DNA from 4 places in the Streptomyces sp. NPDC051243 genome. Region 2 is predicted to be linked to each of the others. Evidence: riboswitches for the same ligand, from Rfam matches in the RefSeq annotation. Region 2 holds a riboswitch; each other region holds the start of a gene.
The links. Region 2 has a riboswitch for cyclic di-AMP ahead of ACIBAG_RS06770 (transglycosylase family protein). Riboswitches for the same ligand answer to the same signal wherever they lie in the genome.
Positions count from the first base shown of each region.

Region 1: linked by a shared signal. The riboswitch ahead of ACIBAG_RS43160 (NlpC/P60 family protein) and the one ahead of ACIBAG_RS06770 (transglycosylase family protein) in region 2 are both predicted to bind cyclic di-AMP.
Region 3: linked by a shared signal. The riboswitch ahead of ACIBAG_RS33760 (M23 family metallopeptidase) and the one ahead of ACIBAG_RS06770 (transglycosylase family protein) in region 2 are both predicted to bind cyclic di-AMP.
Region 4: linked by a shared signal. The riboswitch ahead of ACIBAG_RS42015 (M23 family metallopeptidase) and the one ahead of ACIBAG_RS06770 (transglycosylase family protein) in region 2 are both predicted to bind cyclic di-AMP.

Region 1 covers NZ_JBITES010000025.1:123,402-131,181, reverse strand. The annotation lists gene ACIBAG_RS43160 (NlpC/P60 family protein) at 269-1,453, opposite strand; cyclic di-AMP (ydaO/yuaA leader) riboswitch at 1,462-1,632, opposite strand; gene pcrA (DNA helicase PcrA) at 1,976-4,462, shown strand; gene ACIBAG_RS43150 (M23 family metallopeptidase) at 4,528-6,027, opposite strand; gene ACIBAG_RS43145 (esterase/lipase family protein) at 6,325-7,203, opposite strand.
Region 2 covers NZ_JBITES010000002.1:619,288-627,067, forward strand. The annotation lists gene ACIBAG_RS06745 (protein kinase) at 1-1,223, shown strand, start outside; gene ACIBAG_RS06750 (SurA N-terminal domain-containing protein) at 1,479-2,123, shown strand; gene ACIBAG_RS06755 (nucleoside triphosphate pyrophosphohydrolase) at 2,193-3,182, shown strand; gene ACIBAG_RS06760 (cytochrome P450) at 3,304-4,584, shown strand; gene ACIBAG_RS06765 (transglycosylase family protein) at 4,753-5,826, shown strand; cyclic di-AMP (ydaO/yuaA leader) riboswitch at 6,025-6,224, shown strand; gene ACIBAG_RS06770 (transglycosylase family protein) at 6,229-6,921, shown strand; gene eno (phosphopyruvate hydratase) at 7,237-7,780, shown strand, end outside.
Region 3 covers NZ_JBITES010000015.1:133,230-141,009, reverse strand. The annotation lists gene ACIBAG_RS33770 (M16 family metallopeptidase) at 1-1,307, shown strand, start outside; gene ACIBAG_RS33765 (M16 family metallopeptidase) at 1,304-2,692, shown strand; cyclic di-AMP (ydaO/yuaA leader) riboswitch at 2,897-3,060, shown strand; gene ACIBAG_RS33760 (M23 family metallopeptidase) at 3,074-3,859, shown strand; gene ACIBAG_RS33755 (GntR family transcriptional regulator) at 4,199-4,894, shown strand; gene ACIBAG_RS33750 (HPr family phosphocarrier protein) at 5,173-5,454, opposite strand; gene ACIBAG_RS33745 (GNAT family N-acetyltransferase) at 5,633-7,780, shown strand, end outside.
Region 4 covers NZ_JBITES010000024.1:21,754-29,533, reverse strand. The annotation lists gene ACIBAG_RS42040 (S8 family serine peptidase) at 1-2,308, shown strand, start outside; gene ribA (GTP cyclohydrolase II) at 2,384-3,028, opposite strand; gene ACIBAG_RS42030 (MarR family winged helix-turn-helix transcriptional regulator) at 3,157-3,672, opposite strand; gene ACIBAG_RS42025 (dihydrofolate reductase family protein) at 3,756-4,895, shown strand; tRNA gene ACIBAG_RS42020 (tRNA-Met) at 4,959-5,032, shown strand; cyclic di-AMP (ydaO/yuaA leader) riboswitch at 5,356-5,513, shown strand; gene ACIBAG_RS42015 (M23 family metallopeptidase) at 5,525-6,556, shown strand; gene ACIBAG_RS42010 (hypothetical protein) at 6,678-6,842, opposite strand; gene ACIBAG_RS42005 (aldo/keto reductase) at 7,003-7,780, shown strand, end outside.

The DNA.
Region 1 (7,780 bases), on a different contig from region 2:
TTGTGGCGGGGGGCGCGGGGGGGGGGGGGGGGGGGGGGGGGTTTGGGTTTGGGGGGGGGGGGGGGGGCCGGGGCCGGGTCGGGGGGTGTCCGTCCTCGGACCGGCGGCTGGACCCAGGCCAGGAGGTGCCGCGTTTTGACGCCGGCCACTGCGGGCGGACACCCCCCGGCCCGGCCCCTTCCCGCCGTACGCGACCGCGGCTCCGTGGGCGTGCGGCCAGGCAGACCCCCACGGAGCCGGCGGAATGGGGCCCACGCGCGCGTATGCGTCAGGCCGGGCGGACCACGCTGTGGATGGACGACTCTCCGTCGTAGTAGATCGACTCCTCACGGACGTACGCGCCCGGCTTGGGGGCGTGGATCATCATGCCGTTGCCGATGTAGATGCCCACGTGGGTGACGTCGTCGTAGAAGAAGATCAGGTCGCCGGGCTGGGCGTTGGCCAGGGAGACCGTGGTGCCGGCGTTGACCTGGTCGTAGGTGACGCGGGGGATGTCCACGCCGGCGGCCTTCCAGGCGGCCTGGGTGAGGCCGGAGCAGTCGTAGGAGTCGGGGCCGGTGGCGCCCCAGACGTACGGCTTGCCTATCTGGGAGCGGGCGAAGGCCAAAGCCTTCTCGGCCTTGGTAGCGTACGAGGAGTCCGTGGCCGGGGAGGACGAGTCCGAGGTGCTCGAGTCGGACGGCGACTCGGTGCTCTCCTGCTGCTGGGCGGCCGCGGCCTCCTGGCGCTCGCGTTCGGCCTCCGCCTCCGCCTGCTGGCGGGCCAGCTCCGCGGCCTTGCGGGCGGCCTCTTCCTGCTTGCGCTTCTCGATCGCGGCGAGGCGGGCCTTCTCCTCCGCCGTCAGCTTGGAGAGGAGTTCGCGCGCGTCGGACAGTTTCGTCTGGACCGTGGTCTTTGCGGTCTGCAGGTCGTTCTGCGACTCGGTGAGCGTCTCGAGGCTCTGGGCGGCCTCCTGGCGCTTCTTCATCGTCGCGGACTGCTGCGTGAAGTAGTCGTCGACCGCCTGCTTCTGACGGCCGGTCAGGCGGTCCATCAGCTGGGTCTGGTCGAAGTAGTCCTGCGGGGTGTCCGCCAGGAGGAAGGTCGCCGTGTCGGGGGCGGCGGCCCCGGTGCGGTACTGGGCGGCCGCGAAGGAACCCAGTTCCTCGCGCGCCTCGTTGAGCTCCTGGGTGCGCTTGGCGACGTCGTCGAGGAGGGTGTCGACGCGCTTGCGCTGCTTCGCGGTCTTCTCCTTGGCCGCGTTGTACTTCTCGGTCGCCGACTCCGCCTGGCGGTAGAGGTCGTCGACCTTCTTCTCGACCTCTTCGAGGCTCGGCTTGTCGTCCGTCGAGGGGCTCGCGTTGGCCGTCTGGGACAGCAGGGCCACGGAGGTGAGGGCCGCCGTGGCGAGGGCGGGGGTCCGTATGCCTGCTACGCGCGTACCCGCGGGACGCGACTTGCGGTGCGACGCCAAGGGAGGCGACTCCTTCCGTGCTCCGCCTACCGAGTTAGCTGTCGGGTTCGGGCGGGTGGTTCGGAAGGGTTGCCCTACGGCCGTTCCCGGGAGGGAAGTCGGGCCGATTCACCCCAGAGGTTCGGTGGGTCCCCGGCTCCGGCTGCGCGGTGGCGTGCCGGACTCGGCGGAGGCCGCGCGGCCCGGCGACGTTCGCCGGTGGGGGTCGTGCGGCCTGTCCGGCACGGTAGCCAACTCGTGTGGCCCCTGTGAAGGTTGATGTTCGATATGCCCGATACATTTTCGTGACCTTGCCGTTGTTTGCCGTCGGTGGTGGTTGGTTGGGGGGCGTGTGGCGGGTTTTGGTGTTGTTTGGGTGGAGGGCGGCTTCCGTCTGTTTTCGATCGCGGATTGTGACGGGCGCGTCATGGAGGGTGAGAGGGGTCCCGGCGGGGTGTGCGGGGAGATCGCGGAGTGTCGAAACGGGCGATGTTCTCGGGTCGGCCGCGGGCTGTCAGTGGGGCGCCCTAGACTCGGAGAGCGATGAGCAGCCTCTTTGACGACAGCTTCCTGGCGGACCTCCAGGCCCCACGGGCCCATGAGGAGGAACCCCCGCCTCCGCCCGAGGACGATCACGCTCCGGAGTCAGTTCCGGACGATCTGTTCGGCGGGAAGTTCGACGTGCCTCCGGACCGGGACGCCTACTACCGCGACGGCGCCCCGCGGCCGGCCATCGACGCGGCCGCGCTGCTGGAGGGGCTGAACGAGAACCAGCGGGCGGCCGTCGTCCACTCGGACACCCCGCTGCTCATCGTGGCCGGCGCCGGCTCCGGCAAGACGCGTGTGCTCACCCACCGCATCGCCCACCTGCTGGCCGAGCGGAATGTGCATCCGGGGCAGATCCTCGCGATCACCTTCACCAACAAGGCCGCGGGTGAGATGAAGGAGCGAGTCGAGCAGCTCGTCGGCCCGCGCGCGAACGCGATGTGGGTGATGACCTTCCACAGCGCGTGCGTGCGCATCCTGCGACGGGAGAGCAAGAAGCTCGGCTTCACGTCCTCTTTCTCGATCTACGACGCCGCCGACTCCAAGCGGCTGATGGCGCTCGTCTGCCGGGATCTCGACCTCGATCCCAAGCGGTTCCCGCCCAAGTCCTTCAGCGCCAAGATCAGCAACCTGAAGAACGAGCTGATCGACGAGGAGGACTTCGCGGCGCAGGCGAGTGACGGCTTCGAGAAGACCCTCGCCCAGGCCTATGCCCTGTACCAGTCGCGGCTGCGCGAGGCCAATGCGCTGGATTTCGACGACCTGATCATGACGACGGTCAATCTGCTGCGCGCCTTCCCGGACGTCGCCGAGCACTACCGCCGCCGCTTCCGGCACGTCCTCGTCGACGAGTACCAGGACACCAACCACGCGCAGTACGCGCTCGTGCGCGAGCTCGTCGGCACCCGCGAGCACCCCGTCGACGTGCCGCCCAGCGAGTACGACGTCCCGCCCGCCGAGCTGTGTGTCGTGGGTGACGCCGACCAGTCGATCTACGCTTTCCGCGGCGCCACCATCCGCAACATCCTCCAGTTCGAGGAGGACTACCCGGACGCGACCACCATCCTGCTGGAGCAGAACTACCGCTCCACCCAGACGATCCTCTCCGCCGCCAACGCGGTCATCGAGCGCAACGAGTCCCGCCGTCCCAAGAACCTGTGGACCAACGCGGGCGCGGGCGCGCGCATCACCGGCTATGTCGCGGACACCGAGCACGACGAGGCGCAGTTCGTCGCCGACGAGATAGACCGACTGACGGACGCGGGCGAGGCGAAGGCAGGTGACGTCGCCGTCTTCTACCGGACGAACGCCCAGTCCCGTGTCTTCGAGGAAGTGTTCATCCGCGTCGGGCTGCCCTACAAGGTCGTCGGCGGGGTTCGCTTCTACGAGCGCAAGGAGGTCCGGGACGTCCTGGCCTACCTGCGGGTGCTGGCCAACCCCGAGGACTCCGTGCCCCTGCGCCGGATCCTCAACGTCCCCAAGCGGGGCATCGGCGAGCGTGCCGAGGCGATGATCGACGCTCTCTCCCAGCGCGAGAAGATCAGCTTCCCGCAGGCGCTGCGGCGCGTCGACGAGGCGTACGGCATGGCCGCGCGGTCGACCAACGCCGTCAAGCGGTTCAACACGCTGATGGAGGAGCTCCGTACGATCGTCGAGTCCGGCGCGGGACCGGCGACCGTCCTGGAGGCGGTGCTCGAACGGACCGGCTATCTCGCCGAGTTGCAGGCTTCCACGGATCCCCAGGACGAGACCCGTATCGAGAACCTTCAGGAACTCGCCGCCGTGGCCCTGGAGTTCGAGCAGGAGTCGGGCGAGGGCGAGGCCTCCGGCGGACTCGCGGACTTCCTGGAGCGGGTCGCGCTCGTCGCCGACTCCGACCAGATCCCCGACGAGGACGAGGACGGCTCAGGCGTCATCACCCTGATGACCCTGCACACCGCCAAGGGCCTGGAGTTCCCGGTCGTCTTCCTCACCGGCATGGAGGACGGCGTCTTCCCGCACATGCGTGCCCTCGGCCAGACGAAGGAGCTGGAGGAAGAGCGGCGGCTCGCGTACGTCGGCATCACGCGCGCGCGTGAGCGGCTGTATCTGACGCGCTCGTCGATGCGGAGCGCGTGGGGACAGCCGTCGTACAACCCGCCCTCCCGCTTCCTGGAGGAGATCCCGGCGGCCCACGTGGACTGGAAGCGGACGGGGGCGACCGCGTCCGTGGCCTCCGGTCCCGCTGCCGGTGTGGCGGCCTCGCTGTCTTCGTCCCGCTCGCGCTCGTCGGCGTCCGGCGCGTCCGGCTTCGCCACCCGGCGGACCTCGGAGAAGCCGGTCGTCCAGCTGGCGGTCGGGGACCGGGTCACGCACGACCAGTTCGGGCTCGGCACCGTCACGGCGGTGAAGGGCACTGGCGCGAACGCCGAGGCGACGATCGACTTCGGGGACACCAAGCCGAAGCGGCTGCTGCTGCGGTACGCGCCGGTGGAGAAGCTCTAGCTCGCCCATGCGATGAACCTCCGCTGGAATGGCGGGGGTTCATCGAGTGAGTGGTGTGCGCTGCCTTACGTCGGGTCCAAGCCGTGGCTGCGCAGCCAGGAGAGCGGATCTATCGGCGAACCACCGGCCGGGCGGACCTCGAAGTGCAGGTGCGGGCCGGTCGAGTTGCCGGAGTTGCCGGAGTACGCGATGGGATCACCGGCCTTGACGGTCGTACCGGAGGCGACACGGTAGCTGGAGAGGTGGCAGTACCACGTCTCCGTACCGTCCTTCGCGGTCACGATCATCATGTTGCCGTAGGCGCTGTTCCACTGGGTGCGAACGGTGCCGTCGGTCGCGGCCATCACCGTCGTGCCGTACGACACAGGGAAGTCGATACCGGTGTGCACGGACATCCAGTTGATGCCGGACTGACCGAAGTAGGCGCTGAGGCCGTGGTTGGCGACCGGAATCGCGAACTTCGGGCGCAGCCGCTCCTTGCGGGCCGCCTCCTCGGCGGCCCTCTTCTTCTCGGCCGCCTGCTGGGCCTTGAGGTCGATGCGCTCCTGCGTACGGCTGGCCCGGTCGGCGAAGTCGTCGGCACCCGCGGAGAGGCTCTCGAGCTGGGTGTCCAGCTTGTTGTTCGCGGTGGACGGCTTGACGGCGGTCGCGTCGGACGCGGTCGTCGACGTGTCCTTGTCGTCGGTCAGGCTGCCGACGGAAGCGGCGGCGATGCCCGCCACACCCATCACACACGCCGAGGGCACGGCGACCGTCAGCAGCGCGGAGCGCTTGGGCGGCGTACGGCGGCGGGAGCGGGACCCGCTGCGGGCTGCGGCGCGCGGGGAGGGGACCGGGGCGGGCTCCTCCTGGCCATCGAGAAGCGGGGCCGCGTCGGGGAGTTCACCGGGGGCGGTCAGCTCGACGCCGTCCTGGGCGGAGCCGTCGTAGCCGGTCGGGTGGTCGTACGCCGTGGGGTCGTCGTACGCCGTGGGGACGCCGTGCTCGATCTGCTCGAAGTGGGCGGTCGCTTGCTGATCGAAGGATTCTGCGGACTGCTCGTATTCGTCGGCCGCCTGCGTGACGCCGCCGCCGGAGTTCCACTGGGTGGCGTCGTACGTGCCCGTCTCGAAGGTCTGCGTGCCCCATTCCCACTGCTGGGCCTGGTCGGCCGGGGCGCCGGACTGGTCGGGCTGCAGCCAGGCGCTCGCGTCCCACTGGCCGGAGGCGTCGTGGCCGGTGGCCTGGTGCGGGACGAAGGGGAGCTGCTGCTGGCCCGTCGCCCAGGCGGTGGTGTCGTACGCGCCGGAGTCGTAGGCGGCGTGGTGCTGGGCCGCGTACGCGTCGTAGTTCAGGGTGTGCTGGCTGCCCGTGGACCACTGCGTGGCGTCGTACGCGCCCGTGCTCTCACCGGGGAGACTGCCGAACAGGGGGTCCGCGTCGAAGGTCGCGGTGTGGCCGGTGGCGTCGAATCCGGTGGCGTCGTACGCACCGTACGTGGTGGAGTCACCGTAGTGGGCTTCCTGGGCGCCGTACGACGCGTAATGCGCCGAGGCGGCATCGGAAGCCTGAGCCGGGGAGGTCATGGTCCCCGACGGGTGACGATCGTTCACCAACTTCTCTCTCGCCTCGACAACAGGGGCTGCCAGAGCAGTGCGGCGACTGTACCCGGCGGTACGCGGGCACGACAATCTTCGGCAGGTTTCGCGCGCGCAGGAAACGGGCATTCGGCCGTGTTTTGGCGGACTGCGGGCGCGAGTTTGGCCTTGTGTTCGAAGGTTGTTCGATGTCGCTCGGCTGTCCCGAGGCTGTGCGGCGTGTGTGAGTCGGGTGTTGAGGCGGATGCCGAGGCGGATGCCGAGGGTGCGTCGCGGGGTGCCGGTTTACGCCACGGTCAGGCCGTCTGCGCGGGTGGTGGCCTCGGCTCCTGTCCCGGCCGAGTCGAGGGCCTGCCGTATTCCGGTCGCCACGGCGGGGTGCACCGGCAGGGCGAGGTGGCCGACGCCGCTCACGCGGACGTTCTGCGCCATCAGGTCCGGGTGGTCGATGCAGGCCGTCTCGAGCGGGTCCATCAGGTGATCGAGGTCGCTCCAGAAGCTCACGAAGTGCGTACGGCAGCCGGGCGCGGGCCGGGCCAGTTCCTCCAGGACCGGTGAACCGGGGCGCATCTGACGCACTATGGGGTGCGCGTTGGCCAGCGGGACGACACTGGTCCCGGAGTGCGGTGTGCCGAGCGTGACCAGCGTGCGGACCCTGACGTCACCGCCGAGGCGCTGCACGTAGTAACGGGCTATGAGCCCGCCCAGGCTGTGCCCGACGATGTCGACCTGGCGGCTGCCGGTGCGCTCGCAGATCTCCTCTATGTGCCGGCCGAGCAGTTCGGCGGCGATGCGGATGTCACAGGTCAGCGGTGAGTAGTTGAGCGACTCGACCTGGTGCCTGCCGTGCTGGGCGAGATTGCGGCGCAGCAGGACGAAGACCGAGCGGTTGTCTATGAACCCGTGCAGCAGGACGACCGGAGGATTTGTCTCCGTCGGCAGTGGGGTGGTTCCCCGGGGGTCCGGGGAGTCCTGTGCGGGGAGCGCGGGGGCGGCCCGGCGCTCCTGGGTGATTCCGGAGGGGTACAGGAGCAGGTGTCCGGCAAGGATCGCGAGCTCCAGGGCGGTCGCCTTCAGTAGGGCCAGGGAGAGGCCGGCGAGCCTGCTCGGGAGCAGGCGCCGACAGAGCGGAAGAAAGGGGAGTGCTGCCCCGGTGACCTTCATGGCCGACCTCCTTGCGGCACGCAGGAGGACGGCTCCGGCCCCCGTGTGCCCTCGTGGGAAGTCGCGGCCGAGGTGGCCGGCGGCGTGTCCGGAGGGCGCATGGGGCAGGCGAGGCGCGCGACGTGAGTCGGCCCGGTGGGCCATGGTGCGCCGAGGACCTGACGAGGCTCCCTGCCGGTGTGGCGACGAGGCTCCCCGCTGTCGTGCCTTACCTGCCCTACGTGCCCTTCGTACCACCGTCGATGCGCCGCACCACCATGTCGCGCGGCCCTGCGGCGCGGTGGTGCGGCGACCTCGTTGCGGCTCCCGTTGCGCTTGGTCCCGCTGCGACGCGCGTGCCGCGTTGTGCGGCCCGTGTGCCGCAGAGATGTGGAACGGTGCGCGGCGAACGTGTCCCTCTGTGTGATTTCCCCCTCGGTCTGCACCGCGAAACTGCCGGTTGCGGGATGCTGGAGATAACGTTCGTTCACTTCCCCGGGCGGCGTGGCCCGGGCGTCCGTGTCGTCGTGGCACGTCCGGCGCGGTGAGCGACGGAAAAGTGCGATACGCGCACCATGTATGACATGTACGTCGTGTG
Region 2 (7,780 bases):
CCGAGCACGACCCGTACCCCTGGCAGTGGGCGGTCGCGGTCGCCGCGCAATTGTGCGCCGTGCTGAGCGCCGTGCACGCCGTGCCGATCGTCCACCGCGACCTCAAGCCCCGCAACGTGATGGTGAAGCAGGACGGCACCGTCACCGTCCTCGACCTCGGCGTCGCCTCCGTCATGGACGCCGACACCACCCGCCTCACGCACACCGGCACCCCCATCGGCTCGCCCGCCTACATGGCCCCCGAGCAGGCGATGGGCGGCGCGGTCGGCCCGTACACCGATCTGTACGCACTCGGCGTGCTGCTCCACGAACTCCTCAGCGGCGATGTGCCGTTCTCCGGCTCGACGGCGCTCGGCGTGCTCCACCGGCACCTGTACGAGCCCCCGCTGCCCGTGCGCCGTATCCGCCCCGAGGTCCCCGAGGCGCTCGAAGCCCTGGTGCTGCGCCTGCTCGCGAAGGACCCGCAGCACCGCCCCGCCTCCGCGCAGGAGGTCTACGAGCACCTCGCACTGCTCCTGCCCGCGCGCGGCACGCCCACCGGGGCGCCCCTCGACCCCACCCGCCCCTTCCTGCGCCCCCACGCCCCCTGGCCGGACCGCGCCCGCACCCCGGCGCCCCAGCCCGCCCCGGTCTCGCCCGTTCCCGAGAAGGCCGAGAAGCCGGACGTCGCCCGCGCCGTCGACGAGGTCAAGCGCCTCCTCGGCGAGGGCCGCATCACCCAGGCCGTCGACATCCTCGGCGCGATCCTGCCCACCGCCGCCGAACAGCACGGCGAGCACTCCCCGGTCGTGCGCACCCTGCGCAAGCAGTACGCCGCCACGCTCATGGACGACGGCCAGTACCGGCGCGCACTGCCCGAACTGCGCCGCCTCGCCGACGAACGCGCCGCCGAGGCCGGCCAGGCCGACCCGCAGGCCCTGCGGTACCGCTACGACGCCGCCCAGTGCCTGGAACAGCTCGGCGAACCGGCGGCAGCGCTCGCCGAGTACCGCGCGCTGCTGCCGTACTACGAGAACCAGTACGTCTCCGGCGGCGACCCCGAACTCGCCCACGACGTCCGCCGCCGCATCGGCCACCTCCTCCTCGCCCTCGGCGACCGCCCCGCCGCCCACGACACCCTGGCCCGACTCCTGCTCGACGTGGAACGCCTGCACGGCCCGGCCCACCCGCTGGCGGGCGAGGTGCGGCGGACGCTGCAGTGGCTGGGGCAGGTGCGCGGCTAGCCACACGCGACCCGCAGTCCCCGCCCGACCCGTAGCCCCGGGCTTCTGGGCGAGGCAGGACACGCGCCAACCCGGTTACGGCTCTCGTGCCGGGAAGCGCACCACCCTGTCGGCCCAAGCACAGCGCAGCGCTCGGTGCCCGAAGTCCTGGTGAATCGTTGGTCGAATGGGTTGGCCAGAGCTTGCCCACTGCCTACCATCGATCACCGCAAGACTTTGTGCACCGTCGCACAAGCTCTTCCTCGGGAGGTCTCCTTGCACCGCCGCCGTCGCACCGCGCTCCTCCTCTCCGCCGCGATCGCCGCGGCGCCGCTCCTCACGGCCTGCGGAAACGATGCGCACCCTGGCGCGGCGGCCGTGGTCGGCGGCCAGCGGATCACCGTCGCGCAGCTGGAGAACAGGGTGGACGGGGTACGCGCGGCACAGCGCGCGGCCGTACCGGACGAGGCACAGTACGCGCAGGTCGTCGCCAAGTCCGGCACCCTCCCGCGCGACGTCCTGCACACCATGGTCCTCGACCGGGTGCTGCACCGCGCCGCCCAGGACGCCGGCGTGACCGTCACCCGCAAGGAGCTCCAGGGGATGCGTGCCGACCTGGAGAGCCAGGTCGGCGGCGCCAAGGCGCTGGAGGCGGCCTGGCTCCAGCAGTACGGCATCCCGCCGCAGCGCCTCGACGAGAACCTCCGCCTCCAGCTCGAGGCCCAGAAGCTCGCCACCTCGCTCGGCACAGACACCGGCAAGCCCGCCTTCTGGAACGCCCTGTCCGAGGCGTCCAGGAAACTCGACATCGACCTCAACCCGCGCTACGGCACCTGGGACGTCAAGAAGAGCAGCCGGGCGGACGCGAAGACGCCGTGGGTGCGTGAGGTGACGGCGGCGGGGATCCAGCAGCCGATGTGACGGCAGACGGCGGCCCCCGGCCTGTGGACAACTCGGGGTGCCGTCGGCGACGTGGGTTACGTTCGGATCGTGAACGCAACCAGCTCCGAAGCCGCCCCCGGCCGCATCGTCCTGCTCACCACCAGCCACCGGGTGGCGCCCGGCCTGCTGTCCTGGCCCGCGTGGCAGGCGCTGCACGGCGCCGACCGCGTGCTGTGCGCGGACGGCGCGCACCCGCAGCTGCCGTATCTGCGCGAGGCCGGGATAACGGTCGACGAGGCCGCCCCGACCGCCGAGGAACTGATCGCCGCCTGCGCGGGCGGCCACACGGTCGTGGTCGTCGCGACGGGCGAGGGTGAGCCGGCTCTGACGGACGGCCTGGCACGACTCGCGGGCTCGGGACGCGTCAGCATGCCGGAACTGGAACTGCTCCCCGCCTCCTACGACCTCCCGGGCGCCCGCCTCCTCGACCTCGTCCAGGTCATGGACCGCATCCGCGCCGAGTGCCCCTGGTCCTCCCAGCAGACCCACAAGGGCCTGGCGAAGTACGGCATCGAGGAGGCGTACGAACTGGTCGAGGCGATCGAGGACGGCGACCGCGACGAGCTGCGCGAGGAACTGGGCGACGTCCTGCTGCAGGTCGTCTTCCACTCCCGTATCGCGGAGGAGGACCCGCAGGCCCCCTTCTCCATCGACGACGTCGCCGGCGGCATCGTCGCCAAGCTCATCCACCGCCACCCGCACGTCTTCGGCGACGAGACGGCGACGACCCCCGAGGAGGTCAAGGAGCACTGGCTGCGCACGAAGGCCGTCGAGAAGCAGCGGGAGTCGGTGACCGAGGGCATACCCCTGGGCCAGCCGGGCCTCGCCCTCGCGGCGAAGCTGGCGTCGCGGGTGCGTACGGCGGGCCTGGAGGTGCCGTTGCCGTCGGGCGAGGGCGTCGGGTACGAGCTGCTGGCCATGGCGGTGCGGGCGGAGGCGGCCGGGGTGGACCCGGAGGCGGCACTGCGGGTTGCGGCGCGGGCGTTCCGGGACGAGATCCGTCAGGTGGAGAGCGAGGGCAGAGGTCCGGTGACCTGACACCGGACGCGGTCCGGTCCGTCCACGCCCCGGCAGCGTGCGCCTTCCGCCTGGCTGCTCTCCCGCCCGGGGACCACGCCGCGCGGAACGTGCTCGCCGGGCGGGCGGATACCGTCAAGGAGTGACCGACCGACCCAGCCGCACCAGCCCCACCCCCGAACCCCCCGACCTCTTCACCTGGGAGTTCGCCACCAACCCCTATCCCGCCTACGCCTGGCTCCGCGAGCACGCCCCGGTGCACCGCACGCGCCTTCCCAGCGGCGTAGAGGCCTGGCTGGTCACCCGCTACGGCGACGCGAAGCAAGCCCTCGCCGACAGCCGTCTGTCCAAGAACCCGGCCCACCATGACGAACCGGCCCACGCCAAGGGCAAGACCGGTATCCCGGGCGAGCGCAAGGCCGAGTTGATGACGCATCTGCTCAACATCGACCCGCCCGACCACACCCGCCTGCGCCGGCTCGTCTCCAAGGCCTTCACGCCCCGCAGGGTCGCCGAGTTCGCCCCGCGCGTGCAGGAGCTCACGGACCACCTCATCGACGGGTTCGCGCAGAAGGGGAACGCCGATCTCATCCACGAGTTCGCCTTCCCGCTCCCCATCTACGCCATCTGCGACCTGCTCGGCGTCCCCCGCGAGGACCAGGACGACTTCCGGGACTGGGCGGGCATGATGATCCGCCACCAGGGCGGGCCGAGGGGCGGCGTCGCGCGGTCCGTGAAGAAGATGCGCGGTTATCTCGCCGACCTCATCCACCGCAAGCGCGAGGCACTCCCCGACGCCCCCACCCCCGGCGAGGACCTCATCTCCGGCCTCATCCGCGCCTCCGACCACGGCGAGCACCTCACCGAGAACGAGGCCGCCGCCATGGCCTTCATCCTGCTGTTCGCCGGCTTCGAGACGACCGTCAATCTCATCGGCAACGGCACCTACGCCCTGCTCACCCACCCCGAGCAGCGCGCCCGCCTGCAGACCTCCCTCGCCGCCCACGACACCGCCCTCCTGGAAACCGGCATCGAGGAACTCCTGCGCTACGACGGCCCCGTCGAACTCGCCACGTGGCGCTTCGCCACCGAGCCCCTCACCATCGGCGGGCAGCACATCGCGGCCGGCGACCCCGTTCTCGTCGTCCTGGCCGCCGCCGACCGGGACCCGGAGCGGTTCGCCGACCCCGATGTCCTGGACCTCGGCCGCCGCGACAACCAGCACCTCGGCTACGGCCACGGCATCCACTACTGCCTCGGCGCCCCGCTCGCCCGTCTGGAGGGCCAGACCGCCCTCGCCACACTCCTCACCCGGCTGCCGGATCTGGAACTCGCCGTGGATCCGGCCGAGTTGCGCTGGCGCGGCGGCCTCATCATGCGCGGACTGCGCACGCTTCCGGTGGAGTTCACCCCGCTTGGGTGAGTTCGTCCGCCACCGCAGACGTGACGCGCGCTCAAGTCTGTGATCTTCACGTGATCTGCGCGGCATTAACTTGTGACAAGTGATCGTCTGCCGATAACTTCACGGATCAACGATGGCGCACAGGTTTTCGGGCGCCGTGTTCACTGCTGTCTCGCGAAAGGTCCCCGCATGCTCTCCGGGAACGGTCGTCACCGACGCCCCCGTCAGGCTCCGGCTCTCCTCGTCGCGGCCGGAGTGACCGGCTCCGCCATCGCCATCCCGCTCCTCGGCGCCACGGGTGCGAGCGCCGCCGACGGCAGCGTCTGGGACAAGGTGGCCGACTGTGAGAGCGGCGGCTCCTGGAGCGCCGACACCGGCAACGGACGCTACGGCGGACTGCAGTTGACCCAGGAGGACTGGGACAAGTACGGCGGCCTCGACTATGCCGCGAGCCCCGACCTGGCGAGCCGCTCCCAGCAGATCGCCGTGGCCCAGAAGATCCTCGCGGACCGGGGTGTCGGCGCCTGGCGCACCTGCGGACTGCTCAGCGGGCTCACCAAGGAGTCGGGCTCGGTCGACCTAGACACCGGCGTGGAGGAGGACTCCCCGTCCGAAGTATCCGGATCCTCCGGATTGCTCGATTCATTGAACTCATCCGGCTCATCCCAGTCATCCGGCTCGTCGGGTTCGTCCGGTTCGTCGGAATCCGATGAGTCGTCGAACAGCTCCTCGGACTCCTCGAGCTCCTCCAGTGCCTCGAATTCGCCCGGCTCGTCGAGCGGTTCTTCGGGTGATTCGTCCGAATCGTCCGAGAATCTCTCCTCTTCGCCTGCTTCCCCCTCCACGGCCGACAGCTCCGCAAAGTCCGGCACATCCGACGGCGCGGAGATCTCCCAGTCGCCCGACGGCTCCCCCACGGGGACGCCGACAAGTGACGACCAGGGCAACTCGGAGCAGGGGGCGGGCTCCTGGGGTCTTGTCGACACCGGCGCCGTCGACGCCGCGAAGGCCGATTCCGCGGCCGGCTCCGGGCGTCATCGCGGTGCCAGTGCCGACGAGAGCGGGGCTGCCGACGGCGCCGTCAAGTCCTCCGGCCGCCATGCCTCGTACACCGTCCGTGCCGGCGACACTCTCGCCTCGATCGCCGACTCCCTTGACCTCGACGGCGGGTGGCGGGCGCTGTACCAGGCGAACAAGCAGGACATCGGCGCTGACGCGAACCACATCTTCCCCGGTCAGACCCTCGAAGTCCCTGCCGAATAGGGCGAAAAGCAGCGGGAGTTCGCGCCCCACTTCGCTCCTGAATGTCCGTTTTAGCTGCAGTGAGAGATAGATCTCAGAAGCCCTGATCGTCTTTGTAATTCCGGGAATCGAGTGTCTACGGTCGTGATCGCTCGCCACCAGTGCGAGCCCCGACAGCCGTCACGCCGAATCCTGCCGGCGGCCGTACGGGAACAGTCGTCGCGTCAAGCGCCGTAGGCAGGAGCGGGGGACCCAAGGTTTGCGCCGGGTCCGGCAGTTGAGGCCCTTCGGGGCCGCACGGCCGGAGTCGGCTTGGGGTGAAGTCGCGCAGCGGGAGCCGGAAGGCGAACGTGCGCGGCCGGGCAACTCAACCGGCCCGAACCCGACAGCTCACCTCGCAGGCGTCGGTGAGGGGATCTCTCCATGCTGTTTTCCAGCAAGGGCAAGCACCGTCGTCCGTCCAAGGCCGCTCGCGCCATCGCCGTCGTCGGCGTCACCGGCGCCGCCGCCGTCGCCGCCCCGCTGATGGCGGCCGGCAGCGCCTCGGCCGCCACCGCCTCGGAGTGGGACGCCGTCGCCCAGTGCGAGTCCGGCGGCAACTGGTCGATCAACACCGGCAACGGCTACTACGGCGGTCTGCAGTTCTCCGCCTCCACCTGGGCCGCGTACGGCGGCACGAAGTACGCCGCCACCGCCGACCAGGCCACCAAGGCCCAGCAGATCGAGATAGCCGAGAAGGTCCTCGCGGGCCAGGGCAAGGGCGCCTGGCCGCACTGCGGCACCGGCCTGTCCAGCGCCGCCTACACCGGCTCCTCCGCCGGCGGCTCCTCGCAGAGCAGTGAGAGCACCACCCGCTCCACCGAGCAGCAGTCGGCCTCCCGCTCCGCCGAGCGTCCGGCCGCCGAGAAGAAGTCGAGCAAGACCGTCACCACCCCGACCGGCAAGAAGGTCAAGAAGGGCGACGGCGAGTACAAGGTCGTCAAGGGTGACACCCTCAGCACGATCGCCGAGAAGCAGAACGTCAAGGGCGGCTGGGAGAAGCTGTTCCAGCTCAACAAGGACATCGTCGAGGACGCCGATCTGATCTACCCGGGTCAGCAGCTGCACCTGAAGTAACAGTGCCTCGGTAGCTGAACCACTGCGCCCTCACATCCGTGGACCTCATAGTGAAGACCTCGTGAGGGCCACCCCCGTCCCCACGGGCTCCCCGCTCCGGTGCGTCTTCCCCCGTACGCACCGGGGCGGGGTTTTCTTTTCCCCCGGGACCCCGGAACTCCGCACCGCGTTTTTGTTCCGTTCGGAAACAATTCGCTCTCGGTTCCGTCCACGGGGCGGTCGACCGCTGGCCGATCCGCCGGAGCCGGTTAGGCTCATCTCGCAGCACCCACCGCGGTCTGCGTACCCGCGTCACATCCCAAGAAGGAGATGCTCGTGCCGTCCATCGACGTCGTCGTAGCCCGGGAAATCCTGGACTCCCGAGGCAACCCCACGGTCGAGGTCGAGGTCGGCCTCGACGACGGCAGCACGGGTCGTGCCGCCGTTCCGTCCGGCGCCTCGACGGGCGCCTTCGAGGCCATCGAGCTCCGCGACGGCGACACCAACCGCTACCTGGGCAAGGGCGTCGAGAAGGCCGTCCTCGCCGTCATCGAGCAGATCGGCCCGGAGCTGGTCGGCTACGACGCCACCGAGCAGCGCCTGATCGACCAGGCCATGTTCGACCTGGACGCCACCGACAACAAGGGCTCGCTCGGCGCCAACGCCATCCTCGGTGTCTCCCTCGCCGTCGCCCACGCCGCCTCCGAGGCCTCCGACCTCCCCCTCTTCCGCTACCTGGGCGGCCCGAACGCGCACCTGCTGCCGGTGCCGATGATGAACATCCTGAACGGCGGCTCGCACGCCGACTCCAACGTGGACATCCAGGAGTTCATGATCGCCCCGATCGGCGCGGAGACCTTCTCCGAGGCGCTGCGCTGGG
Region 3 (7,780 bases), on a different contig from region 2:
GCCTCACCGCGACGGAGCACCGCCTGGCCAACGGCCTGCGCGTGGTGCTCTCCGAGGACCACCTCACGCCGGTCGCCGCGGTCTGCCTCTGGTACGACGTCGGCTCCCGCCACGAGGTCAAGGGCCGTACCGGACTCGCCCACCTCTTCGAGCACCTGATGTTCCAGGGTTCGGCAAGCGTGAAGGGCACGGGCCACTTCGAGCTCGTCCAGGGTGCGGGCGGCTCGCCGAACGGCACCACCAGCTTCGAGCGCACCAACTACTTCGAGACCATGCCCGCCCACCAGCTGGAGCTCGCGCTGTGGCTGGAGGCCGACCGCATGGGCAGCCTCCTGGTGGCGCTTGACGAGGAGGGCCTGGAGAACCAGCGGGACGTCGTCAAGAACGAGCGCCGCCAGCGCTACGACAACGTCCCGTACGGCACCGCTTTCGAGAAGCTGACCGCCCTGTCGTACCCGGACGGACACCCGTACCACCACACGCCGATCGGCTCGATGGCCGACCTGGACGCGGCCAGCCTGGAGGACGCGCGCGCGTTCTTCCGCACCTACTACGCGCCCAACAACGCCGTCCTGTCCATCGTCGGCGACATCGATCCGGAGCAGACGCTCGCCTGGGTCGAGAAGTACTTCGGCTCCATCCCGGCCCACGACGGCAAGCCCGAGCCGCGCGACGGCTCGCTGCCCGACGTGATCGGCGAGCAGCTGCGCGAGGTCGTCGAGGAGAACGTCCCCGCGCGCGCGATGATGGCCGCCTACCGGCTCCCGAAGGACGGCACGCGCGAGTGCGACGCCGCCGACCTGGCGCTGACCGTGCTCGGGGGCGGCGAGTCCTCCCGCCTCTACAACCGGCTCGTACGCCGCGACCGTACGGCCGTGGCGGCCGGCTTCGGCCTGCTGCGCCTGGCCGGGGCGCCCTCCCTGGGCTGGCTGGACGTGAAGACCTCCGGCGACGTCGAGGTCCCGGTCATCGAGTCGGCCGTCGACGAGGAGCTCGCCCGCTTCGCTCAGGAGGGCCCCACCGCCGAGGAGATGGAGCGCGCGCAGGCCCAGTTGGAGCGCGAGTGGCTGGACCGGCTCGGCACCGTCGCGGGCCGCGCCGACGAACTGTGCCGGTACGCCGTCCTGTTCGGCGACCCCCAGCTCGCGTTCACCGCCGTACAGCGCGTCCTCGACGTCACCGCCGAGGAGGTCCAGGCGGTCGCCAAGGCCCGCCTGCGCCCCGACAACCGCGCGGTGCTCGTGTACGAGCCGACCGCAGCCGAGGCCGCCGAGACCACCGACGAGAACGAGGAGTCGGCGCAGTGACCGAGCTCGCCAGCATGGAGTTCCACCCGCAGCCCCAGGCCGGCCAGGCCCGGCCCTGGGCCTTCCCGGCGCCCGAGCGCGGCAAGCTGGACAACGGCCTGACGGTCCTGCGCTGCCACCGCCCGGGCCAGCGGGTCGTCGCCGTCGAGGTGCTCCTGGACACGCCCCTGGACGCCGAGCCGAAGGGCCTCGACGGCATCGCCACGATCATGGCGCGCGCCCTGTCGGAGGGCACCGACAAGCACACCGCCGAGGAGTTCGCCGCCGAGCTGGAGCGCTGCGGTGCCACCCTCGACGCCTACGCGGACCACCCAGGCGTCCGCGTCAGCCTCGAAGTGCCGGTCTCCCGCCTGCCCAAGGCGCTCGACCTCCTCGCCGACGCCCTCAGGGCGCCCGCGTTCGCGGACGCCGAGGTCGAGCGCCTGGTGCGCAACCGGCTCGACGAGATCCCGCACGAGCTGGCCAACCCCTCGCGCCGCGCCGCCAAGGAGCTCTCCAAGGAGCTGTTCCCGGCGACCTCGCGCATGTCCCGGCCGCGCCAGGGCACCGAGGACACGGTCGCGGGCATCGACTCCGCGGGCGTGCGGGCCTTCTACGAGCGGTACGTCCGCCCCGCCACGTCCACCGTCGTGGTCGTCGGCGACCTCACCGGCGTCGACCTCGACGCCCTGCTCGGCGACACCCTCGGCGCCTGGACCGGCTCCCCGGCCGAGCCGCGGCCCGTCCCGCCGGTGACCGCGGACGACACCGGCCGCGTCGTCATCGTGGACCGCCCCGGCTCCGTCCAGACGCAGCTGCTGATCGGCCGGGTCGGCCCCGACCGGCACGACCGCGTGTGGCCGGCGCAGGTGCTCGGCACGTACTGCCTCGGCGGCACCCTCACCTCCCGGCTGGACAAGGTCCTGCGCGAGGAGAAGGGCTACACCTACGGCGTGCGCGCGTTCGGGCAGGTCCTGCGCTCCGCCCCGGACGGCACGGGCGCGGCCATGCTCGCCATCAGCGGCTCCGTCGACACCCCGAACACCGGTCCCGCGCTGCAGGACCTGTGGACGGTACTGCGTGGCGTCGCCGAGGGAGGCCTCACGGACGCCGAGCGGGACTTCGCCGTGCAGAACCTCGTCGGTGTCGCGCCGCTGAAGTACGAGACCGCCGCGTCCGTGGCGAGCACGCTGGCCGACCAGGTCGAGCAGCACCTGCCCGACGACTACCAGGGGACGCTGTACCGGCAGCTCGCCGCGACCGGCACCGTCGAGGCCACCGCGGCGGCCGTGAGCGCCTTCCCGGCGGACCGCCTGGTGACCATCCTCGTCGGCGACGCGGCCGCGATCCGGGAGCCCGTCGAGGCCCTCGGCATCGGCGAAGTCACCGTGGTGGCAGCCGAGTAGACGGTGCATTACGGCGCCGCGCGCGCGTAGGGGCCCTGGTGACGACAGAGTCGCCAGGGCCCCTTTATGCCCGAATTGAGGAGAGGTTGCCTGTCTGGCCTGTGGGATGCGCTACAAAATCCGGGATCCATTTGGGGATTGAAAGATGTCCCGTTTAGCGTCTTCCGGGCTGTCCGTCAGGCAGTGCGCCGCGCCCGCGGCACCGGACAGTCATCGCCGAGTCCCCGTACGGCGCGAGCCAGGGGAGCCGGGGACCCACCCGTAGTCCCTGGGGTGAATCGGACGCCCGCGCGAAGGCGAGGGGGTCCGTAGGAGACCTTCCTGCTCCGAACCCGTCAGCTAACCCGGTAGGCGAGAAGGAAGGAAAGGATCAGCCACTACATGGCGTTCACCTGCGCCACCGGGAAGAACCGCCCCACCGGGAAGCACCGCCGGCCCAGCCGGTTCGAGCGCACGACGGCCCGTGCGGCCGGCGTCGCCGCCCTCACCGCCACCGGCGTCATGGGCACCCTGGCCGCCCCGGCACTCGCCGCGGAACCCGCCGCCGAACAGACCGGCCTCATACCCGTCATCAGCGTCGACAACTCGATCGCCGACCAGATCGACGCCCAGGCCGACGCCCAGGAGCAGGCGGCCAAGGAGGCCGCCGCGGCGAAGAAGGCCGCCGAGGACGCCGCGCGCAAGAAGGCGGCGGAGAAGGCCAAGAAGGAGCGCGAGGCCAGGGAACGCGCCGCTCGCGAGGCCGAGCGCAAGCGTCTGCTGTCCTACGTGGCCCCGATCTCCGGCTCGTACGTCTCCACCGGCTACAAGGCCGGCGGCGCCGTCTGGTCCTCCGGCAGCCACACGGGCGTCGACTTCCACGCCGCCAGCGGCACCTCCGTGCACGCCGTCGGCTCCGGCACCGTCGTGGAGGCCGGCTGGGGCGGGGCGTACGGCAACCAGGTCGTGATCAAGATGAACGACGGCACGTACACCCAGTACGGCCACCTGTCGTCCGTCGGCGTCTCGGTGGGCCAGACGGTCACCCCGGGCCAGCAGATCGGCCTGTCCGGCGCCACCGGCAACGTCACCGGGGCGCACCTGCACTTCGAGGCCCGTACGACGGCGGAGTACGGCTCCGACATCGACCCCGTCGCCTACCTCCGCTCGCACGGCGTGAACCTCTGACGCCCTCCACGCGCGCGTGAGGGGTCTGACGACTCCCACGCGCGCGGAGGTGACGCCTTCCACGCGCCCGCGTGTGTGACCCTTTCCACTTCCACCCGCGTGGAGGCTCACCATCCCCGTGATCGTCTGACGATGCCCGCTTGGTCGTCCGACGGCACTGGCTCCGCTCCCCGAAGCCCCGGCTCTCCTGGCCGGGGCTTTCGGTGTTTCGCACGAACCGCTGTCCAAAAAATATCCATGGATTCCGGTCCGCCGTCGGAAATTCCGGCCGGTTGCAATAGAGTCACTGAACACACGTCATTCGTCGACGTTTCACGGGGATTAAGGCGGAGGTCGGTCATGCGTATTCCGGCGCACTCGGTGTGCACGGCGATCCGGGACGACATCGTCGCCGGTGTCTACGAGCGTGGCAGCCGGCTCACCGAGGAACTCCTCGCGCGCCGCTACGGCGTCTCCCGTGTCCCCGTGCGGGAGGCCCTGCGCACCCTGGAGGCGGAGGGCTTCGTGGTGACCCGGCGGCACGCGGGCGCGTGCGTCGCCGAGCCGACCGAGCAGGAGGCCGCCGACCTGCTGGAGATGCGTACCCTCCTGGAGCCGCTCGGCGCCTCCCGGGCCGCCCAGCGGCGCACCGAGGCCCATCTGAAGGTCCTGCGCGGCCTGGTGAGGCTTGGCCAGGAGCGGGCCAGGCGGGGTAACAGCGACGATCTGCGCTCCCTGGGCGGCTGGTTCCACGAGACGCTGGCCCAGGCCTCCGGCAGCCCCGCCCTGACCTCGATGCTGACCCAGCTGCGGCACAAGATCGCGTGGATGTACGCCGTGGAGTCGCCGGCCGACCCGGTGGAGTACTGGACCGAGCACGGCGCGATCGTGGACGCGGTGGCGCGCGGCGACGGCGAACGCGCCCGTGCGATCACGGCGCTGCACACCGAGCGCGCGATCTCCGCGCACCGGCTGCGGTTCGGCTCCGGCGGTGACCGCGCGGAGCGCGTGAGGAATTCGCAACATCCCGTAAACATGCCGAGCCTGCGGCATTAACAAGGGCGCCGTATACAAAGAAGAGATATTCGGTGGCGGGGAATTTCCGCTGCCCTTTTTCAGGTGTGCCGTTAATTCCGTCGGCCCCCGCCCGGAAACTCGTCGGCCTCCGCCCGGAAACTCGCCGGCCCTCGCCGGGAACTCTCGTCGGCCCCCGGTTACGACTCGTCATCCGCCCGCCGGAAACAGCGAAGCCGCGCCCGCCGGAAACAGTGAAGCCGCGCCCGCCGAAGGCGGACGCGGCTTCACCGCGTGCTGCGGGAGCCCGCTCAGGTCGTTCAGACCGTCTCGGGCAGTTCCTCGAGCCCCTCGGAGACCAGCTTCGCGAGGCGGTCGAGGGCGGCGTCCGCACCCTCGGCGTCGGAGGCGAGGACGATCTCCTCACCGCCCTGGGCGCCGAGGCCCAGGACAGCCAGCATGGAGGCCGCGTTGACGGGGTTGCCGTCGGCCTTGGCGATCGTCACCGGGATACCTGCGGCCGTGGCGGCCCGGACGAAGATGGAAGCGGGGCGGGCGTGAAGGCCCTCGGCCCAGCCGACGTTGACGCGGCGCTCAGCCATGTGATGCTGCCCTTCGGTTTTCAGGGTTGTCTAGACCAGTTTCCCACACCCGTGAAGCATGCCGGGAGGGACAAAACGCCCCTCCTGAGGTGACCGTCGGGTCGCGGCCTCGACCCGACATACGTCCTCCACAGACTGCCTCGCGCCGTTGTCGTACGCGAGCCGTACGCTGGGCCCCATGCAGAGCGCCTCGGACCGGCACGAGTACCCCGCCCACTGGGAAGCCGACGTGGTGCTGCGCGACGGCGGCACCGCACGCATCCGCCCCATCACCGTTGATGACGCCGAGCGCCTGGTCAGCTTCTACGAGCAGGTGTCGGACGAGTCGAAGTACTACCGCTTCTTCGCGCCCTACCCGCGACTGTCCGCGAAGGACGTCCACCGCTTCACGCACCACGACTTTGTGGACCGGGTGGGACTCGCGGCCACGGTGGGCGGCGAGTTCATCGCAACCGTACGCTACGACCGGATCGGCCCCGACGGAACGCCCGCGTCGGCACCCGCCGAGGAGGCCGAGGTCGCCTTCCTGGTCCAGGACGCCCATCAGGGGCGCGGTGTGGCCTCCGCCCTCCTCGAACACATCGCCGCGGTCGCGCGCGAGCGCGACATCCGCCGGTTCGCCGCCGAGGTGCTGCCCGCCAACACCAAGATGATCAAGGTGTTCACGGACGCCGGGTACACCCAGAAGCGCAGCTTCGAGGACGGCGTCGTCCGCCTGGAGTTCGACCTGGAGCCCACCGACCGCTCGCTCGCAGTGCAGTACGCGCGCGAGCAGCGCGCCGAGGCCCGGTCCGTGCGGCGGCTGCTGGTGCCCGGCTCCGTCGCCGTCATCGGCGCCGGCCGCACGCCCGGCGGGGTGGGCCGCAGCGTCCTCGGCAACATCAGGGACGCCGGGTTCGCGGGGCGGGTGTACGCCGTGAACAAGGCGTTCCCGGAGGACCTCAAGGAGCTCGACGGAGTGCCCGCGCACCGCTGTGTGCGGGACATCGAGGAGCAGGTGGACCTCGCGGTGGTCGCCGTGCCGGCGGAGTACGTCCCCGAGGTGGTCACCGAGTGCGGCGAGCACGGCGTGCAGGGACTGGTCGTGGTCTCCGCCGGGTACGCCGAGAGCGGGCCCGACGGGCGCGAGCGGCAGCGCGAACTCGTCCGGCACGCGCGCGCGTACGGCATGCGCATCATCGGGCCGAACGCCTTCGGGATCATCAACACCGCCGACGACGTACGGCTCAACGCCTCCCTGGCTCCCCAGATGCCCCGCCCGGGCCGGATCGGGCTGTTCGCACAGTCCGGCGCGATCGGGATCGCGCTGCTGTCCCGGTTGCACCGGCGCGGCGGCGGAGTGACCGGCGTCACCGGTGTGTCGACCTTCGTCTCGTCCGGCAACCGGGCCGACGTGTCCGGCAACGACGTCCTCCAGTACTGGTACGACGACCCGGACACCGACGTCGTCCTGATGTACCTGGAGTCCATCGGCAACCCCCGCAAGTTCACCCGGCTCGCCCGGCGTACGGCGGCGGCGAAGCCGCTGGTCGTGGTGCAGGGGGCGCGGCACGGCGGCGCGGCGCCGCAGGGGCACGCCGTACGGGCCACGCGGCTGCCGCACACCACGGTGTCCGCGCTGCTGCGGCAGGCCGGGGTGATCCGGGTGGACACGATCACCGAACTGGTCGACGCGGGACTGCTGCTCGCGCGCCAGCCGCTGCCGGCCGGGCCCCGGGTGGCGATCCTGGGCAACTCCGAGTCGCTGGGACTGCTGACCTACGACGCGTGCCTGGCCGAGGGGCTGCGGCCGTTGCCGCCGCTGGACCTGACGACGGGGGCGTCGGCGGCCGACTTCCACGCGGCGCTGTCGCGCGCGCTGGCCGACGAGACGTGCGACGCGGTCGTCGTCACCGCGATCCCGGCGATCGGGGACGCCACGACCGGTGACGCCGAGCTGGCTCAGGCCCTGAGGTCGGCGGCCGAGCGGGTGCCGGGCAAGCCGGTGCTGGTGGTGCACGTGGAGCTGGGCGGGCTGGCGGAGGCGCTGTCGGCAGCCGCGAGCACCGCACCCCGGGCGGGTACCCCGGCATCCGGCACCACGGTCCGCCCCCACCCGTTCCGTCCTCTGGACTTCCTGGCCGAGGCGCCGGCCGAGCAGCCGGACACCGCCGACGACACCCCGCGCCTCATCCCCGCCTACCCCGCGGCCGAGCGCGCCGTCCGGGCCCTCGCCGAGGCCGTCAAGTACTCCCAGTGGCGACGCGAGAGCGCCGACCCCGGCAAGGTGCCCGAGTACGAGGACATCGACGAGAAGGGGGCCGCCCGGCTGATCGACGGGCTGCTC
Region 4 (7,780 bases), on a different contig from region 2:
CGACTTCACCGACGACACCCCGATGAAGCCGTACAAGGACGGCCAGCAGGTCGGCCACTTCGGCACGGACAACCCGGCCACGGACATCCCGGAGAGCCAGGACTTCGTCGTGGAGGTCCGCAAGGACGTCCCGATGGACCCGCTGGGCGGCGACTGGGTCGGCAAGAAGGCCGACTTCGTCAACATCGGCCTGACCGCGGGCGCGCACGGCACCCACGTGGCCGGCATCACCGCCGCCAACGGGATGCTCGGCAGCAAGAACATGAACGGCGCCGCCCCCGGCGCCAAGATCGTGTCGTCCCGGGCCTGCGTCTTCGGCCCCGGCTGCTCCAACGTCGCGCTCACCGAGGGCATGATCGACCTCGTCGCCAACCGCGGCGTCGACGTCGTCAACATGTCCATCGGCGGCCTGCCCCCGCTGAACGACGGCAACAACGCCCGTGCCGAGCTGTACACGCGGCTCATCGACACCTACGGCGTCCAGCTCGTCATCTCCGCCGGCAACTCCGGCCCCGGCGCCAACACCATCGGCGACCCGGGTCTGGCCGACAAGGTCGTCTCGGTCGGCGCGGGCGTCTCCAAGGAGACCTTCGCCGCCAACTACGGCACCGGCGTGGCGAACGAGTACCAGCTGTTCAACTTCTCCTCGCGCGGCCCGCGTGAGGACGGCGGCTTCACGCCGACCATCGTCGCCCCCGGCTCCGCGGTCAGCCCGATCCCGGCCTGGATGCCCGGCGCACCCATCGCCGAGGCGGGCTGGAAGCTGCCGGCCGGCTACGCCATGTACAACGGCACCTCGATGGCGTCCCCGCAGGCCGCGGGCGCGAGCGCGCTGCTGCTGAGCGCCGCCAAGCAGCGGGGCATCAAGGTGACGCCCGAGAAGCTGCGCACGGCTCTCACCTCGACGGCCAGGCACATCGAGGGACTTCAGGCGTACGAGGAGGGCTCCGGCCTCATCGACGTCGTCGACGCCTGGAAGGCGATCAAGGCGGGTGCCACCGCCCACGACTACGCCGTGAAGGCCCCGGTCGACACCGCGCTCGACCAGGCGCTGAAGACGCCGGGCTTCGGCACGGGCGTCTACGACCGTGAGGGCGGCCTGAAGGCGGGCCAGAAGAAGACGTACGACGTCACCATCACCCGTACGTCCGGTCCCGCAGGGTCGCTCCCGCACATCCTGAGCCTGGCGAACAACAAGGCCCGCACCTTCTCGATCGTCGGCCCGAGGATCGTCGACCTGCCGCTGAACAAGGCGGTGACCGTAAAGGTGCAGGCCGCGCCCAAGCACGCGGGCATCAAGAGCGTGATCCTGGAGGCCGACGACCCGAGGACGGTGGGCGTCGACAAGCAGATCCTGAACACCGTCGTGGTCTCCACGCCGGTCCAGCACACCTTCACCGCCTCCGGCTCGGTGCAGCGCAACAACTTCAAGTCGTACTTCGTCACCGTCCCGGAGGGCGCGAAGTCGCTCGAGGTCACGCTGGGCGGTCTGAAGGACGGCAGCCTGGCGAAGTTCAGCGCCATCAGCCCGTGGGGCGTCACGGTCCCCGACAACGACCCGAACACCACGGACATCGCCTCCTACGAGGACCCGCTGCCCGGCGTCTGGGAGATCGAGGCCGACGCGCGCCGTACGTCGGCTCTGCTGGACAACCCGTACAAGCTGAACGCCACCGTCTACGCCGCGGCCTTCGACCCGGCCGCCGTGACCGTGCCGGAGGCCAAGGTCGGCACCCCGGTCGCCGCCTCCTGGACGGTGACCAACAAGCTGGAGGCCGTCGACGGCAAGCTCAAGGGCGGTGCGCTCGGCTCGTCGAAGACCGCGCGGCCGACCATCGCGCACGGCGCCACGCAGACCAGCACCGTCGAGGTGCCGGAGGGCACCACGTCGCTGGACGTCGCCATCGGCAAGGTCTCCGACCTGGGCTCCGACCTCGACCTGAACGTGTACGACGCCGCGGGCAAGCTCGTCGGCCAGTCCGCGGACGGCGACTCCGAGGAGGCGGTCTCGGTCGCGAACCCGGCCGCGGGTACGTACACCGTCGAGGTCGTCGGCTTCGAGGTGCCGTCCGGCTCGACCGAGTTCGACTACCGGGACGCGTTCTTCTCCACCGCGCTCGGCTCGGTCACCGTCGACGAGTCGCCGGTGAAGCTCGGCACGGGCGACACCGCGAAGGTGTCGGCGAACGTCACCGTCGCGCGGGCCGTGCCCGAGGGCCGGCAGCTCTTCGGTGAGGTACGGCTGGTGAACACGCGCGGGACGACCGCCGGTGTGGGCGGGGTGACCATCGAGAAGGTCACGCCGTAGTCGTCGTACCTACGACTGTGGGGCGGGCGTCCGATGCCGGGCGCCCGCCCCTTCGTCTTGCCGTCTCGCCGTCGCTCAGCCCGCGTTGAGCCCCGCGAGCTCGCCCAGCGGCAGCGTGTGCTGGGTCTGCAGGACCTTCGCGCGCAGATAGCGGACGTTGTCCGGGGTGGCGAAGACGCCGGTCGGGACGCGGTCGCGGACATCGATGCCGAGGGCGCGCAACTGGTCGGCCTTGTCGGGGTTGTTGGAGAGCAGGTCGAGTTCGCCGATACCGAGGGCGGTCAGCATCTGGGCGGCCGCCGTGTAGTCGCGGGCGTCCTCGGGCAGGCCCAGGGCGGCGTTCGCGGCGTAGGTGTCGAGGCCCTGGTCCTGGAGGGCGTACGCGTCGAGCTTGTTGTAGAGGCCGATGCCCCGGCCCTCCTGGCGCAGGTACAGCAGCACGCCGCCGCGCTCGGCGATGCGCTCGACGGCCTCGCGCAGCTGGGGGCCGCAGTCGCAGCGGGCCGAGCCGAAGACGTCGCCGGTCAGGCACTCGGAGTGCAGACGGACCAGCGGGGTGGTGCCGGGGGCCGGGTCGCCCAGGACGACGGCCACGTGTTCCTGGCCGTCGGCGAGGCCGTGGAAGGTGACCAACTCGGTGTCGACGCGGTAGCCGTCGTGGAAGCGCAGCGGGACCCGGACGCGGGCGCGCTGGGTGGCGGCGGCGGTGAAGTCGGGCATGCGGGTTCTCCGGGTTCCGTACGTGGCCGTCTGCTTCAGATTTGAAGCAGCTCCTCGGACCAGGACCCTACCCCATGCTTTAAATTTGAAGCAACAAGTTTGTCGTGCGGGTCACCAAGTCGCCCAAGTCACGAACAGGACTTGGAGGAACGCCGACGCCACGGCACGTCATCCGCGGCGGCACCCGCGCCCTCCTCCTGGAACCCCTCGCCGACCACCGTGAAGATCTCCTCCAGCTGCCCGACCTGCTCCGGACTCAGCCGGTCGAAGAGCAGCGCCCGTACGGTCTCGACATGACCCGGCGCCGCGCTCTCCAGGACCCGCATCCCCTCGTCGGTGAGCGTCGCGATGCTGCCCCGCTTGTCCCAGCGGCAGTTCTCGCGCCGCAGCAGGCCGTCCTTCTCCAGGCGCGAGACGGCGTATGTCAGCCGGCTGCGGGTGATCTTCAGTCCCTCCGCGAGGTCGGTCATGCGCAGCCGGCGCTCCGGTGCCTCGGACAGGGTGGCGAGGATGGAGTAATACAGGTGGGGCATGCCGGCTTCCTGCTGGAGCTGCCGGTCCAGCGCGTCCTCCACGAGCATGGCGGCGGCGATGTACGCGCGCCAGGCGCGTTGCTCATCGGGGGTGAGCCAGCGAGTCGTCATGCCACCAGTGTAGGTTTGTTTCAAACTTGAACCAAGCCCCGCCTTGCCCCGGTTCCACTCCGGCTCCGAAAGGGAGCGCGCCGATGCCCTCGTCGTACCCCTACGTCCTGCTCTCCGCCGCCGTCTCCCTGGACGGATACCTCGACGACACCACCGCCGAGCGCCTGCTCCTGTCCAGCCCCGCCGACTTCGACCGGGTCGACGAGGTGCGGGCCTCCGTGGACGCGATCCTCGTCGGCGCCGGCACGATCCGGGCGGACAACCCGCGGCTGCTGGTGAACTCGGCCGAGCGCCGGGCCACGCGGGTGGCTTCCGGCAGCCCCGAGTATCCGCTGAAGGTCACGGTCAGCGCGTCCGGCGAGCTGGATCCGGCGGCGAACTTCTGGCACACGGGCGGCGGGAAGATCGTCTACACGACGGAGAAGGGCGCCGAGCGACTGCGGCGGACGCCGGTCGCGGCGGACGTGGTCGCGCTGGGCGCGGAGCTGGACTGGCGGGCTCTGCTGACGCACCTGCGCGAGGCGCGCGGCGTCGAGCGGCTGATGGTCGAGGGCGGCGGCACGATCCACACGCAGTTGCTCCAGCAGGGGCTCGCGGACGAGCTGCAGCTGGTGCTGGCGCCGCTGTTCGTCGGCGACCCGGACGCGCCGCGGCTGTTCGGGCCGGGCGGATATCAGGGCGGACGGCTGCGCCTGCTGGAGACACGGCGCATCGAGGACGTCGTGCTGATGCGCTACGAGCCCACGGCGCCGGGAGGCGGTGTCCTGCCCTCCGCCGCCGACCGGCACTGGCTGGCCCGGGCGTGCGACCTCGCGGCCCAGTGCCCGCCGTCGGAGACGGCGTTCAGTGTCGGGGCGGTGGTGGTGGCCGCCGACGGGACCGAGCTGGCGCGCGGGTACTCCAGGGAGGGCGGCGACCTCGTGGTGCACGCGGAGGAGGCGGCGCTCGCGAAGATCGCGCCGGACGATCCTCGGCTGGCGTCCGCGACGGTGTACAGCAGCCTCGAACCCTGCACCCGCCGCGCCTCGAGGCCCATGCCCTGCGCGCGGCTCATCCTGGCGGCGGGGGTCCGGCGGGTGGTGACGGCCTGGCGGGAGCCGGACACGTTCGTGACGGGGGCGGACGGGACCGGGGTGCTGGCGGCCGAGGGAGTGGATGTCGTGGTGCTGCCGGAATACGAGGAGCGGGCCAAGGCGCCGAACACGCACCTGTCGTTCCGATGAGAGAGGGGTCACGGAAAGCCGTGTGCTTCGGGTCCCGCCGATGGCGTACTATGGAGTCACCGACGCGGGGTGGAGCAGCTCGGTAGCTCGCTGGGCTCATAACCCAGAGGTCGCAGGTTCAAATCCTGTCCCCGCTACTGAAGACTCAGGGCCGGAACTGATCAGTCAGTTCCGGCCCTGAGTGTTTCCCACCCCGTCTCCGTCGAAGTCGTCGTACGGCGCCCTTGATCGTTGTCACCTGCCGTGAGCAGGCGACCGCCCTCCGATAACAACTGACATACCGTCAATACCTGTGTGCCTCCTGAGCCGTGGCCAACTCGCCCGATTTGGCCCGCTCATGACCCGTAAGTCCAGGCGAAAATCGTTAATGATCAAGTGGAACAGCTTGGAATCCGCACCCCGGGTCTATTAACGTTCGATAACGCAGCGCGGTCGTCCCAGCCGTCACAAGAGGCGGCTCCGTGCTCACGCGCCGAGTCCCGCAAGGGAGCCGGGGAACCACCACCCTGGGGTGAATCGCGCGGATTCCACCGTGAAGTCACGGTTGGTATACGCGCGTAGGAGACCTTCCTGCTCCGAACCCGTCAGCTAACCCGGTAGGCGAGAAGGAAGGAAAGGAGTACGCCCACGTGGCGTCCAACAGGCCTGCTACGCAAGCCCCGTTCGTGCCGAGTCAGCGCAGCACCGACACCTTCGGCTACGACCGCTACCGCACCGACGAGGGCCCGTTCGAGGAGTGGAACCCCACCGCGGAGTCCATTCGTCCCGTACGTGGCAGGCACCGCGTCGCCAAGCAGCGTGGCGGGGGACTCGCCCGCAGCTCCACGGTTCTCGGCGTCGGCGTCATAGCCGCCGTCGGCGCGGGCGGCATGGCCAGCGCGAACAGCGGCAAGCCGCCGGTCGCCATCACCATGCCGGACCTGCCGCTGATCTCCGACGACGACTCCGCCGCGGCCGCCGAGGACGCGACCACCGCGCTCAGCACCATGGGGGAGACGGCCCAGGAGAGCGTTCAGGGCACCAGCACCGACGCCGGTGAGGCGCTGCGCAGCCGGATCATCGCGCAGGCCGAGCTGCAGCAGGACCAGATCGACGACAAGGCCGCCGCGGAGGCGATCGCCGCCGCCGAGAAGGAGGCCGCCGCCGCGGCCGCCAAGGCGGAGAAGGAAGCCCAGGAGAAGGCCGCCGCCGCCAAGGCCGCCGCCGAGGAGGAGGCCCGCAAGAAGGCCGAGGCCGAGCGCCTCGCCGAGCTGGCCAAGCAGTACGCGCTGCCGACCTCCTCGTACACCGTCACCTCGACCTTCGGCCAGGCCGGCGCCTACTGGTCCTCCGGCTACCACACGGGCCTCGACTTCGCCGCCCCGTCGGGCACGCTGATCAAGGCGGTGCACACCGGCACGATCACCTTCGCCGGCTGGGACGGCTCCTACGGCTACAAGACGGTGCTCACCCTCGAGGACGGCACCGAGATCTGGTACGCGCACCAGTCGTCGATCAGCGTCAGCGTCGGCCAGAAGGTCAACACGGGCGACGTCATCGGCCGCGTCGGCGCCACCGGCAACGTGACCGGCGCCCACCTGCACCTCGAGGTCCACCCCGACGGCAGCACGAACGGCATCGACCCGATGGCCTGGCTGCAGGGCAAGGGACTCTCGGTCTGACCCCGGGGGCGATCTCCTGATCGCTTGGAGACGTCGGTCGTGCGGACCGGCGGGAGGACGCGTCGTGAACGCCGGCGAGGCAGAGTCTGCCCTCGTCGGCGTTTCGGGCTCGTGGCAGCGGTCAGGGATCGCAGCTGCCGGACCGGCTCGCGCACTGCCAGCCCGAGAAGCCGCCCTCGGGGTTGTCGACGTCGTTGTCGAGCCGGATGAAGCCCCAGACGACGGTGACGGTGAACGCGACGGCGGCCAGGGCCAGCAGCCACAGGACGCCCTTCTTTCGGCTCATCGCCGTCCCCCCAGGGCCAGTTGACCGGCCCTCACCCCGTACGGAAGAAACCTTCCCCCAGCCTAGATGCTCCGCTTGGCGGGGGGGTGCCCACAGGGTTTACGGGAACTTTGTCGCCGTGCCGGAATGGGGCGCTCCAGCACGGCGGTTGACGTAGAGCATGACTTCTCTTCGCAAGCTCGGCTCTTCCGGTCTCGAGGTCTCCGCACTCTGCCTCGGCGGCAACGTCTTCGGCTGGACGGCCGACGAGGCCCAGTCCTTCGCCGTGCTCGACGCCTACGCGGCGGCGGGCGGCAACTTCATCGACACGGCCGACTCGTACTCGGCGTGGGTCGAGGGCAATGCGGGCGGCGAGTCCGAGACCATCATCGGCAAGTGGGTGAAGGCGCGGGGCAACCGCTCGGACGTCGTGATCGCCACCAAGGTCAGCCAGCACCCCGACTTCCAGGGCCTGACCGCGGCCAACATCAAGGCGGCCGCGGACGCCTCCCTGCGCCGCCTCGGCACCGACCACATCGACCTCTACTACACCCACTTCGACAAGCCGGAAGTGCCGGTCGAGGAGATCATCGGCGCGCTGGACGAACTGGTGAGGGCCGGCAAGGTACGGCACATCGCCGCCTCCAACATCTCGGCGGAGCGACTGGAGGCCTCCCTCGCCTTCTCCGACCGCGAGGGCCTCGCCCGCTACGTCGCCATCCAGCCCCACTACAACCTGGTCTCCCGTGGCACCTACGAGGGCGCCCTCCAGGACCTCGCCGAGCGTGAGGGCCTCGCGGCGATCCCGTACTACGCCCTGGCGGCCGGCTTCCTCACGGGCAAGTACCGCGCCGGCACGACGGTGGGCAGCCCCCGCGCGGCGGGCGCCGGCAAGCACCTGGAGACGGAGCGGGGGCGCCGGGTGCTGGCCGCCCTGGACGAGATCGCCCAGACCCACG